Regions from separate parts of the Salinibacterium sp. NK8237 genome, predicted to be linked through region 2. Evidence: riboswitches for the same ligand, from Rfam matches in the RefSeq annotation. Region 2 holds a riboswitch; the other holds the start of a gene.
The links. A riboswitch is a leader RNA that binds a small molecule or an ion and turns the genes downstream of it on or off. The one in region 2 is predicted to bind glycine.
Positions count from the first base shown of each region.

Region 1 (6,542 bases), on a different contig from region 2:
TTGAACGCCGAGGGCTTCCGCGATACCGCTGGTGAAGGTGAGATCCTCGCTTCCGGGGTAATTTCCGCGCCCGTCGCCACCAAATCTGTCGGCGACACCGACGAACTCGTCAGCATTTTGCGCAACTGGAACTCTCTCAACCTGCGCTCACGCATTCTCACGGTTGTTGATGTGTCTGGCTCCATGCTGGAACGAGCGTGGGATGGCCAGCGCCGTATCGAGATGTTCCAGAACTCGGCTGAGGATGCCTTCAGCACGCTTTCCGAGGACGACGAGCTGGGTATGTGGCTTTTCTCGAAGGAGCGTGTTGGCGAGGAAGATTGGGAAGACGTCGCGGGCATCCGATCGATGAATGACCCGGATCATGTTGAGAGTCTGCAAGAAATCATCGACACTCTGCCGTCGCGCATCAACGGTTACACCGGCCTCAACGACACCGTTCTTGCTGCGGTCACCCATGTGCGAGACGACTTTGATCCCGACAAAGTTAACTCAGTGGTTCTGATCACCGATGGTCGCAACGAAGACGACAATGGCATTTCCTTGGAGACGCTGGTTGACGAGCTGAATGCGATGATCGACAAAAACACAGACGAGCCTGTTCCTGTGGTTCTCGTCGGAATTGGCCCAGATACCGACGTCGAAGCGATGAGAAAGATCGCTCAGGTCACCGGTGGAACGGCCTATCAAGCAAACAACCCCACCGAGCTCAGTAACGTGATGCTCGAGGCGTTGTCACAGCGCGACTGCCGCCCGAACTGCAGTTAGCGAACGCCCAGCAACCCGCGCCACTGATGTCGCGGGTCGCTGCGGTCTGCGGCGAAAGCGGAGGGACCCGCTTCCACCACAGATTGGCTAGGCGCCTGCTGTCGGTGCTGCTTCGGCAGCCCCGGCAGCAGGAACGCCTGCGGCAACATCCGCAGCCATGCGTGAACGACGATCCAAGTGGATGCCGGCCACCATGCAGCGCACCGAACCACCGGCCAGCTCAATAGTGGGAATGTCGAGCGGCACGATCTCGCAGCTGGCTTCGATCACCGAGCGCTGAGCGCGGGTGAGACTCGCGAGTGCGCGGCTTGAGAGCGCCAGGATGCGGCCGTTCGGAGTCCTCAGCTCGAGAGCGTTTCCCGCAAAGTTCGCAATCTGCTCAGCCGTGAGGTCGATCAGGGTGCGACCGGGGGCGGTCAGGCGCTCGGCCATTTCCATGCGGCGATCTCCCGACGCAATCAGGTCGAGCCCGATCATCGCGAAATCGGTAGCGATGCACATCATGACGTTGGTGTGATAAATCGGCACACCGTGGCTATCGCGAGCTTCGAACATCATCGGCTCGTAACCGAAGGATGCGCAGAACCGCTCCAACGCAAGCGGGTTGGCGCGGTGCGATTCTGCCGCATACGCCACTCGGTTGGTGTGGTCGATGACCATAGCTCCGGTGCCCTCAAGGTAGATTCCGTCGTGCTCTAGCCCGGAATAGTCGACGACATCCTGCACCCGAAAATCATGCTTCAGCATCTCAATGACATCGGTGCGTCGCTCGGTGCGCCGGTTCGGAGCGAACATCGGATACACCGCAACCCGGCCACCACTGTGCGTCGAGAACCAGTTGTTCGGGAACACGCTATCGGGGCGCGTGCTCTCCTCATCCTCAAACACGTGGATGTTGACGCCCGCGTCGCGCAACGTCTCGGCCACCTGGGTGGATTCGTCGTACGCGGCGCGAGCGATCTCATCCGGAGTGCGGCTGGGGTCAGTCGATTGGAATGCGTTATCGCCCGCCGTTTGGCTGTTCGGTGTGAAACGGTGCGGGCGGATGAGGACAGCGGCCGTTGGGGCCTGAACGCTCATTGGCGGTCTACGCGGTCAGTGCAGGAACGCGCGACACGAGCGAGAACAAATCCTTGGGGTCAGCCGGGTCGGCAATCAGGTCAAGGTTTGTCGCATAGTCGGTGTCACGAACAGCGTCGAAGACGTAACGCAGCGCGGAGAAGTCTTCGATCGCGAAGCCGACGGAGTCGAAGAGCGTCACTTCCTCAGCGGAGCTGCGTCCAGTGGCGGTTCCGGCGAGAACTTCCCACAGCTCGGTGATGGGGGAGTCCGCTTCGACCTGCTGAATTTCGCCCTCGATGCGGGTTTGCTCGGGGAACTCGACGAACACGGTCGAGTTGCGCACGATGGCCTCTTCGAGTTCTGTCTTGCCCGGGCAGTCTCCGCCGATGGCGTTGAGGTGCATGCCGGGCTCGATCATGTCGGCGGTGAGGATCGTCGCGTTCTTCTTGTCTGCGGTGCAGGTGGTGACGATGTCGGCGCCAGCAACAGCGTCTGCTGCTGAGGTTGCGCGCACGATGTCGAAACCGAGCGGCTCCACATTGCGAATGAACTTGTCCATCGCTGCAGGGTCGGTGTCCCACACACGCAGGCTCGTGATGCCGAGACCGGCGCGGAAGCCGAGTGCCTGGAACTCAGACTGGGTGCCGGTGCCGATGAGGGCAAGAACGCTGGAGTCGGGGCGGGCCAGAGCACGCGCTGCCATGACAGACGTCGCAGAGGTGCGCAGTGCCGTGAGGAGGGTCATCTCCGAGAAGAACGTGGGGTAGCCGTTGTCGACGCGGGCAAGCATGCCGAGCGCGGTGACGGTCTGAAAGCCCAGTGCGGGGTTCGAAGGGTGTCCGTTGACGTACTTGAAGCCATACGTTTCGCCATCACTTGTTGGCATCAATTCGATGACGCCTTCAGGGGAATGAGCGGCAACGCGAGGTGACTTGTCGAACTGAGGCCACTTGGCATAATCCTGCTCGAGGTAACCCACGATGCCCATAATGATTGGCTCGATGCCGGTGTCGGCAATCCAGCGGCGCATGTTGTTGACGTCTACGTAGTGAACCATGGTCACTCCTTTCGTTGCGGTATTAGTGCTTCCTACGTTACGAATATGCACTATGTACCTACAACTCTCAGTCAACCCTATTTTCGGCCAATAACTATGCATAATGCGGGGCCGAAATGTACAGTTTGTACATGTCTGACTTAGATGATCTCGATCGCCGCCTTTTAGCCGCGCTGAGGGCCGATGCGCGAGAGTCGGTAGCGAGCCTCTCGCGTCGCCTTAACGTCACGCGTGCGACTGTCACGAGCCGTATTGATCGCCTCGTAAGCAACGGCACCGTGCTCGGTTTTTCTATCCGTATTCGAGAAGATCGCGATCCCTCGTTTATTCGGGCAGTTGCCTTCATCGAGGTAGAAGGGCGATCGACGGATGCCGTGATCAGCCAGCTCCGCGGCCTGCCCGAGATCCGCGAACTTCACACCACCAACGGCGCCTGGGATCTCGTGGCCGACATTCGCACGGACAGCCTGAGCAACTTTGACCGGGTGCTGGCCCGCATGCGCAATGTGGAGGGTGTCGTGAACAGCGAGACCAGTTTGTTGCTCAGCTCAGCGCTCCTGTAACCCTGCTTTCGACGGCCAGCCGCGCCGCCGCTGTAGACCACTGGAGCGCCAGTCGGCTGAAAGGGCACGAATCACCCGCTCGCGGCGTGCTCATCGGCGCGAGCATCCGCCCCGCATTGCTATGCTGAACTCACAACTGAACATCGGGCCGCAACACGATGCGGGAGAGCCGGGCACCCAGCGCTAGTCAACTGAAATTGGCAAGCGCCAGGCCGGCACCGAAGGAGCAAGCCTCCCCGCCAATCTCTCAGGTTCACGTACCGCACCGCACTGGCCACTCTGGAAAGAGAACCTCGCATCACCCTGAGGTTCCGCCGACGGTGAAAGCTCGCTAGCGTTTAGCGTGTGAAGCTCTCAGGCTCATCACAGAGGGGGAGTTCTATTCACTAGCCCATGCGCCAGGAGAACTCCGTGACCGATGTATCAAGTTCTGAAGCTTCATACGCTAAATCTTCGCCCACCGCGGTGAGGTATTCGCCGCTGCACAGCATCCATGAGCAACTCGGTGCTGCGTTCACCGATTTCGCTGGCTGGATGATGCCGGTGCGGTACAGCTCCGACCTCGCCGAGCACCATGCCGTGCGCACCGCTGCCGGCATTTTCGACATCTCGCACATGGCCGAGATTCACGTGCGCGGCGCTGACGCTGGCGCGTACCTCGACTACGCGCTCGCGGGCAAGCTCTCGGGTATTGCCTTGGCTCAAGCCAAGTACAGCCTGTTGCTCAATGAGGCGGGTGGCATCATCGATGACCTCGTCACCTATCGCCTCGCCGACGACCATTTCCTCGTCGTGGCCAACGCTGGCAACCGTTTCGCTGCCGCAACTGCTCTCACCGAGCGTGCCGCAGACTTCGATGTCACGGTCACCGACGAGAGCGACGACTACGCGCTCATCGCCGTTCAGGGCCCCGTTTCGCGCGCCATCCTCGAAGCGACCGCCGGTCTCGGCGACTTCGCAACGCCCCTCGACGAACTCAAGTACTACCGCGAAACCGCAGCAACCTTCAACGGCACCGACCTCATCATCGGTCGCACCGGCTACACGGGCGAAGACGGCTTCGAACTGTACATTCACGTGGATGCCGCGGCCGCCCTCTGGGCTGCACTCACGGTTGCCGGCGAACCGCTCGGCCTCGTGCCCGCCGGTCTCGCGTGCCGAGACACTCTCCGCCTCGAAGCGGGCATGCCGCTGTATGGACACGAACTCAACCTCGGCACCTTCCCCGTGCAGGCTGGCCTCGGCCGCGTTGTTGCTCTCAGCAAAGAAGGTGACTTCGTCGGTCGCAGCGCGATCGAAGCGGGCCCGGATGCCGGTGCTCGCGTCCTCGTCGGTCTCGCTGCCGAGGGTCGCCGTGCCGGTCGCGCTGACTACCTGCTCTTCGACGGCGACACCGAGGTCGGCGTCATCACCTCCGGCGCTCTGTCGCCGACTCTGGGCCACCCCATCGCGATGGCTTATGTCGACCCCGACGTGAGTGAGGTCGGCACCGAGCTTCACATTGATGTGCGGGGCAGTCGCATTGCTGCATCCGTTGTTTCCCTACCCTTCTACAAAAGAGAGGCCTGATCATGGCTGAGAAGAGCGAATTGCAGTACACCGCCGAGCACGAATGGGTGCTGGTCGACGGCACCATCGCGACGGTCGGAATCACCGACTTCGCGGCAGGCAAGCTGGGCGACATCGTCTTCGTTGATCTGCCCAAGGTCGGCGCCACTGTCGCTGAGGGCAAGATCGTTGGCGAGATCGAGTCGACCAAGTCGGTGGGCGAACTCTTCGCTCCCGTTGCGGGAACCGTAGTCGAATCCAACGATGCTGTCACCGACAGCCCAGAACTCGTCAACAGCGACCCCTTCGGCGAAGGCTGGCTCGTGAAGATCGAATTTACTGAACTCCCGTCGATGCTCAGCCTCGACGAATACACCGCATTGACAGGCGAATAATGCCCAACCCTTTCATCAGCGGCACGTTTGCTGACCGCCACATCGGCACGGATGACGCAGCCCAGGCCAGCATGTTGGCCGCTGTCGGCTACGACAGCCTCGAATCGCTTGTGGATGCCGCGGTTCCGCCCGCCATTCACCAGACTCCGATCGTGAACTCCACGATCCCGGCTCCTGCTTCCGAGCGTGAGGCGCTCGCCGAACTGCGTGCGCTCGCCGGCGCAAACAAGATTCGTCGCAGCATGATCGGTCTCGGTTACTACGACACAATCACGCCCGCCGTGATCAAGCGCAACGTGCTTGAAAACCCGAGCTGGTACACGGCCTACACGCCGTACCAGCCGGAGATTTCGCAGGGTCGCCTTGAGGCTCTCCTCAACTTCCAGACGATGGTTGCTGACCTTGCTGGAATGACCACGACGAACGCGTCGATGCTCGATGAGGGCACCGCCGCTGTTGAGGGGATGCTCCTTGCGCGCCGTGCGGCTCGCGTGGAGTCGCCCGTGTTTATCGTGGATGCCGATACTTTTCCGCAGACCAAGGCTCTGCTGGCGAACCGCGCGGAGGCTCTCGGAATTGAGCTTGTTGAGATCGACCTGGCAACGCTCGGTGCGAACCCTGAGCTGCCGGAGTGCTTCGGCGCGCTCATCCAATACCCGGGCGCAACTGGTCGCGTGTGGGATTCCAGCGAGGTTATCGCTGCAGTGAAAGCTCACGGCGGACTCGCCGTTGTTGCCGCTGATCTGCTTGCGTTGACGATTCTCACGTCGCCAGGTGAACTCGGCGCAGATGTTGCCGTCGGCACCACGCAACGCTTCGGCGTGCCGATGGGCTTCGGCGGACCGCACGCCGGCTACATGTCGGTGCGCAAGGGCCTCGAACGCCAGTTGCCCGGCCGCCTCGTCGGCGTATCTCAGGATGCCGCTGGCGACCCCGCCTACCGTCTTTCGTTGCAGGCGCGCGAGCAGCACATCCGCCGCGAGAAGGCGACCTCGAATATCTGTACCGCTCAGGTCTTGTTGGCTGTCATGGCATCCATGTATGCCGTTTATCACGGACCGCAGGGCCTCAAGCGGATCGCTCAGCGCATCCACCACGACACCGCCAAGTTCGCAGCACGCTTGACCGCTGCCGGCTACACGGTCGAGA
Region 1 is NZ_JADYWE010000002.1:509,617-516,158, forward strand. Features, by position in the region: gene I6E56_RS12790 (substrate-binding domain-containing protein) at 1-768, shown strand, start outside; gene ctlX (citrulline utilization hydrolase CtlX) at 856-1,848, opposite strand; gene I6E56_RS12800 (ornithine cyclodeaminase) at 1,856-2,887, opposite strand; gene I6E56_RS12805 (Lrp/AsnC family transcriptional regulator) at 3,019-3,450, shown strand; glycine riboswitch at 3,602-3,723, shown strand; gene gcvT (glycine cleavage system aminomethyltransferase GcvT) at 3,862-5,019, shown strand; gene gcvH (glycine cleavage system protein GcvH) at 5,022-5,393, shown strand; gene gcvP (aminomethyl-transferring glycine dehydrogenase) at 5,393-6,542, shown strand, end outside.
Region 1: linked by a shared signal. The riboswitch ahead of gcvT (glycine cleavage system aminomethyltransferase GcvT) and the one ahead of I6E56_RS13605 (L-serine ammonia-lyase) in region 2 are both predicted to bind glycine.

Region 2 (6,542 bases):
TCGTCCGCGAGCACAATCACGGGAATCGGCCACTTGCGCGGCCACGAAACCGACCGTCTCGCAGCCTTACGCACCGAGATCAACGCACTCGGCGGATCCGTCACCGAACTCGACGACGGTCTCCACATTGAGCCAGCCCAGCTCCACGGTGGTGTGTGGCACAGCTACGAAGACCACCGCATGTCGACCGCCGGCGCGATCATTGGCCTTGCCATTGATGGCGTGGAGATCGAGGGCATCGACGCGACCGCCAAGACTCTCCCCCAGTTCCCTGAGCTGTGGCGCACGCTCGTCGGTGATGCTCCGCTGACCACTGACACTCTCGGATTGCTCTAACGATGAGCTGGCTTACAGGCGATGACGACGATGACGACCGCAAGTACAGCGAATACGACGAGAGTTCGATTCGCATGCGACCGAACCCTAAAGCCAACAAACCGCGGAGCAAGATTCGCCCCGACCACGCGGACGCCATTGAAGGACGCGTCTTTAGCGTCGATCGGGGCCGCTACGGCGTCTGGGTAGACGAGGGCACACCAGACGAACGCCAGATCATCGCCGCTCGTGCCCGCGAACTCGGCCGCAACCAACAGGGCAAAGTGTCTGTCGTTACGGGTGACTGGGTCGATCTCGTCGGCGATACGACCGGCACAGAAGGCACTCTCGCGCGCATCGTGCGCATCCGCGAGCGCACCACGCTGCTTCGCCGCAGCGCTGATGACACGGATGCCGTCGAACGCATCATTGTTGCCAACGCCGACCAGATGCTCATCGTTGTTGCCGCCGCCGACCCGGAGCCGCGACCGCGACTCGTCGACCGCTATCTCGTGGCGGCCTTCGATGCGGGGATTGATCCCATCCTGTGCATCACCAAGACTGACCTGCAAGATCCGACGCCGTTCTTGGAGAACTTCGCGGGTCTCGATCTGACGGTGATTGAGAGCCGTTCTGATGAAGTCCCTCTCGAAGAGTTACGCGCCCTGCTCGATGGACACACGACGGTCGCCGTTGGCCACTCGGGGGTGGGAAAATCGACACTCGTGAACGCGCTTGTTCCCGACGCTAATCGGGCGGTTGGCCATGTCAACGCGGTCACAGGGCGCGGGCGTCACACCTCGTCATCGACGATTTCCTATCGTGTGGGCACCGGCTGGGTCGTCGATACTCCTGGAGTTCGATCTTTTGGCCTCGGTCACATCGACCCGAGCAAGATCTTGTCGTCGTTTACCGACTTGGCCGAGCTTGCCCAAGAATGTCCGCGCGGCTGCACTCACTTGCCCGATGCTCCCGACTGCGCGATCGCTGAAGCCGTCGCAGCCGGAGCGCTCGGCGAGGTCGGCAAGTTGCGCCTCGACTCGTTCCAGCGGCTCATCACGACACTCGGTTCCGCTAGCGTGTAGTCGTGACCGAATACACTCTCGCCGACGATCTTTCCCTCGCGCTCGCCCTCGCTGGCGACGCCGACCTCATCTCGCTCGACCGCTTCACCGCGCTCGATCTCGAAGTCACGACTAAGCCCGACCGCACGCCAGTCACGGATGCCGACAAGGCTGTTGAGCGCAGCATCCGTGCCGGAATTGCTGCTGCCCGCCCTGGAGACTCGATTCTCGGAGAAGAGTATGGCGAGGCCGGAGACTCGAACCGCCAGTGGATTATCGATCCCATCGATGGCACCTCCAACTTTTTGCGCGGCGTCCCCATCTGGGGAACGCTCATCTCGCTCGTCATCGATGGCGTACCCCAGGTTGGCGTGGTCAGTTCCCCCGCTCTCGGCAAGCGGTGGTGGGCGGCTATTGGTCACGGCGCTTTTGCTCAGGCCCACGATGGCGAGCCCGAACAGATTTCAGTAAGCAAGGTCTCCTCGCTTGAGGCGGCATCCATCAGCTACAACAGCCTGCCGGGCTGGGATGAAGCTGGTCGCCTCGATGCTGTCGTCGCCTTGACGCGCGCCACGTGGCGTTCACGCGCGATCGGCGACATGTGGGCGTACATGTTGCTTGCCGAAGGTGCGCTCGATGTCGTGGGCGAATTCGATCTGAAGCCGTACGATATGGCGGCTCTGATCCCTATTGTGTTGGAGGCCGGCGGTCGTTTCACTTCAGTTGAAGGCATTCCCGGACCGTGGGAAGGTAACGCTCTGGCAACAAATGGCGTTCTTCATGACGAAGTTCTGGGGTTTTTGGGCTCTCACTAGCTTTTCACCCGCTTCCGCCACCTGTGAATGTGCTGTGTTTCACTAAGCTTGACCAGAACGAAGCGTGACCACCTCAGACGAAAGAGACCCACTTCCATGACGACAGAGAACATCTGGCGCCGGACGCTCGCCATCGCCACCATTGCTGTTGCAGCCGTGGCGCTCAGTGGCTGCAGCATCCTCGATCAAGTTACGAACGAAATTTCCGATGCCGTCGACCCCGGAGCCGGCACCACTCAAGACATCTTCAGCCTCGTTATTGGTGACTGCGAAGTCGGCAACCAAGATGGTGGCGAAGTTTCCAGCACCAAGACCGTCGACTGCGCCGAGCCGCACGATGCCGAGGTTTACGCTGCCTCGTACATGGCCGAGGGAGACTTCCCCGGCGACTCAGCGATCGAAGATCAGGCTACGGCTGACTGCTACGCAGAGTTCGGAACCTTTATCGGCGCAGAGTACGAAGACTCGGTTTACGACTTCTCCTGGTACTACCCCACCGAGGGCAGCTGGTCAGAGGGCGACCGCGAGATCTTGTGTCTTGTCTACGACCCCTCAGGTGACCAGATCAGCGGTTCGCTTGCCGGTGCCGCAGAGTAATTTTCTTTTCAGAACGGCTGGCGAAGACACTGTCTTTGCCAGCCGTTCTGGCGTTAACGGGAAGAACTGAGAGCACGGAGACGTTGCATCCGTTATCCGGATGAGAAACGCTGGAGCAAGTCGACACGAAAGCGGTAACGGATAATGAAGATCGAATTCCCCGGCTCCAACGATTCCATGCTGGCGGCCCGCCTCGACCTCCCCGACGGCACCCCTTCTGCCTATGCCCTCTTCGCCCACTGCTTTACATGCTCGAAGGATTCCTTCGCTGCGTCGCGCATTTCAAAAGCGCTCGTTGACTATGGCATCGCCGTGTTGCGGTTCGATTTCACCGGTCTGGGCGGCTCCGACGGAGATTTCTCCAACACCAACTTCAGTTCCAACATCGACGATGTCGTTGCTGCCACCGAATATCTCGGCACCAACTACCGCGCCCCCACGATTCTCATCGGGCACTCCCTCGGTGGAGCCGCCGTGCTCGCTGCAGCGCATCGTGTGCCCTCCACACGTGCTGTCGTCACCCTCGGCAGCCCAAGCGATCCCGCCCACATCTCCAACCTCTTCTCTCACGCCAGTGCCGAAATCGTGGCTGAAGGAGAAGCAATGGTTCAGCTGGGCGGCCGCGAGTTCCGCATTCGCAAGCAACTCCTCGACGACATTGCTGCCCAGCCTCAGTCCGCGCGACTGCGCGATTTGGATGCCGCACTTTTGGTCATGCACTCCCCCATCGATCAGACGGTGGGCGTCGACAATGCGCGCGAGATCTTCGAAACGGCGAAGCATCCCAAGTCCTTCGTGGCGCTCGATGGTGCGGATCATTTGCTGAGCAATCGGGATGACGCTGCTTTCGCCGCCAGCATCATCGCAGCGTGGTCGGCCCGCTACGCTTTCGACCACTCCACAGCTGCTCAGCCGGCGAAGAGCGACACTCCCGTAAACACTGCTGCGGTCGCCAGCCCGAGCGCGACTATCACTGAGGACGGCAGTTCGGTGATCGTCACCGAGAGCGGCCCTGCGCGCTACGAACAGCGCGTCTTCGCCTCGGGCCACGAATTTATTTCGGATGAGCCTGCACCATTAAGCGAAAACCATGGCCCAGCACCCTATGACCTTGTCTTGGCCGGGCTCGGAAGCTGCACTTCCATCACCATCAGGATGTACGCCGACCGTAAGAAGATGCCGTTGAAGTCGGTCAGTGTTCGGCTGAGTCGCGAGCGTATCGACGCGGCCGCGTGCGAGCACTGCACCTCGACCGAGGGAATGGTCGAGCACTTCACACGTGAGCTCACGTTCGAAGGCGACCTCACCGATGAGCAACGTGCTTCGCTTCTCGTCATTGCCGATAAGTGCCCTGTGCATCGCTCACTTGAGGGCGAGATCTCGATCACGACGACAGAAACCGCGCCGTCACTCTAGCTCTCCCAGCAAGCGAGGGTTACAGTAGTTAGGTAAGCCTAACTTTTAGTGAAATGAGCTGGCGTCCGCGCCCATCGCCTATGACAATTGAACGTGACTCCGTCAAGCATCCCCTCGTCATCCGCCACGTGACCGTCAGCGCCGTCAGCCACCCGGCACCGTCGATAGCGCGCATCACCCTTCGCGGTGATGAACTCGCCGGATTTGTCAGCAGCGGCCCCACCGACCACGTCAAGGTGTTCTTTCCCGACCCCGCAACCGGCGTGCTCACTGCACCCACGATGACCGCCGAGGGAATCAAGAAGCCCAAGGGCGAGGGCAAGGTTATTTCGCGTGACTACACCCCGCTCGGCTTCCGCAGCGATGCTGGTCGTCACGAGCTCGACATCGACTTCGTCGTCCACGGAGACGAGGGACCTGCCTCCGCTTGGGCCGGAAAAGCCGCCGTTGGCGACAGCCTCGTGATTGCCGGTCCGCGGGGATCACGACTGCTGCCCGTTGGTGCAACCCACGTCATCCTGATCGCGGACGAGACTGCGTTCCCGGCAGCCTCTCGCTGGATCGATATGCTGCCCACCTCGGTAAACATCACCGCCCTGTTCGATGTCGCCGACGAAGGCCTTGAGAGCTACTTCAGTGACGAGCTGAAGTCACGCATGGATGCCGGTTGGTTCTATCGTCGCGACGGCCTCGGTCAGCTGGAAGCCGCCTTGCGCGCGCTCGGCGAAATCGGCGAGTCGACCTTCGTTTTCCTTGCGGGAGAAGCGACAACTCTGGTTCCGCTCCGCCGCTACCTGCGTCGTGAGCTAGGCCTTCCCAAGCAGCAAGTGACAGCCGACGGTTACTGGCGCCGTGGAGTGACAAACGCTGACCACCACGAGCCGATCGATCCCTCAGACCCCGAGGACTAAGCGGTCTTTACGAGCGCGCGTTTCGCAGCGCTGAGTGGCGGAACGCCCGCTCGACTGAGCACCAGTCCGGCGCGAGATTGACGGGTCTGCGAGGCAGGCTCAAGTGTATGCTGATGGCACAAGTGAACAGCCGTCATTCTGCTGCGGGAGAGTCCTTCCGATCGATGGTTGGCGCCGTAGGAGCAAACCCTCTCCGGGAATCTCTCAGGCCCCAGTACCGCAGTGGATAGGCAACTCTGAAAAGTAGTCGGCCCTGTCCGACTCGCCGACGGGGCAACGCAACGCCACAAGCGTGCGGAAACTCTCAGGCCCGATACAGAGCGGAGAGGACTCAACGACGCCCGCACGACGCAGTGTGGTGAAGAAACGGAGTCACCGTGGCCATTCGCAATCTGACCCCCCGAACCGAAGTACCAACGCCCTCGCTCGAAGAGGTGCCCCTCAGCAGCTTCGATCTGTTCACGGTCGGCATTGGCCCGTCCAGTTCACACACGGTTGGCCCCATGCGCGCGGCTGCGTCATTTGCCGCTGATCTTTCCGAACACGAGATGCTCGACTCGGTCGCCACTCTCAGCGTTCGCCTCTATGGCTCTCTCGCCGCAACCGGTGCTGGCCACGGCACGATGAGCGCGGTGCTCATTGGCTTGGAAGGCAAGCTCCCCGACCAGGTTCTCCCCGCGGAGATGGAACAGATTCTGGCCCGCATCGAAGAATCCGGAGTGTTGCGCTTGGGCGCGAGTCACGATGTGCCGTTCCGCGCGTCCGATATTGCCCTGCACCCGCTCACCGTGCTCGACGGGCATCCGAACGGCATGCGCTTTGCGGCATACGATGCGGATGGCGCCGCAATTCTCGAGGCAACCTACTTCTCGATCGGCGGCGGTTTCATCTATCGCGAGGGCGATAACCGCGATGGCAGCTCCTCTAGCGGCCCAGCCGCCGTGGCTGATCCTCTGCCGTTCCGCACTGCAGCGCAATTGCTCGCGCACTGTCGCGCCGAAGGGCTCAGCTTCAGCGGCGTGATGTTGCGCAACGAGTTGGCGCGCCGCCCCGAGTCTGAGGTGGTTGCTGGCCTTCTGCACATCCGCGATGTCATGGATGAGTGCAAGAACAATAGCCTTGAACGCACCGGCAACCTGCCCGGTAACTTGAAGGTACGTCGCCGGGCCCCCGACTGGCACCGACGCCTGCGCGAAGAAGACCCCAACCGCGATCCCAACTTTTGGCAGGAATGGGTCAACCTTGTGGCTCTCGCCGTCAACGAAGAAAATGCCTCGGGTGGCCGGGTCGTCACTGCCCCCACCAACGGTGCTGCCGGCATCATCCCGGCCGTGCTGTTCTACGCGACCCACTACGCACCAGGCATGAAAGACGCCGACCAGGCGACGAAGGATGACGCAACCGTGCGCTTCTTGCTGGCCAGC
Region 2 is NZ_JADYWE010000003.1:12,654-19,195, reverse strand. Features, by position in the region: gene aroA (3-phosphoshikimate 1-carboxyvinyltransferase) at 1-336, shown strand, start outside; gene rsgA (ribosome small subunit-dependent GTPase A) at 339-1,400, shown strand; gene I6E56_RS13625 (inositol monophosphatase family protein) at 1,403-2,194, shown strand; gene I6E56_RS13620 (septum formation family protein) at 2,291-2,791, shown strand; gene I6E56_RS13615 (alpha/beta fold hydrolase) at 2,936-4,207, shown strand; gene I6E56_RS13610 (siderophore-interacting protein) at 4,288-5,118, shown strand; glycine riboswitch at 5,253-5,348, shown strand; gene I6E56_RS13605 (L-serine ammonia-lyase) at 5,496-6,542, shown strand, end outside.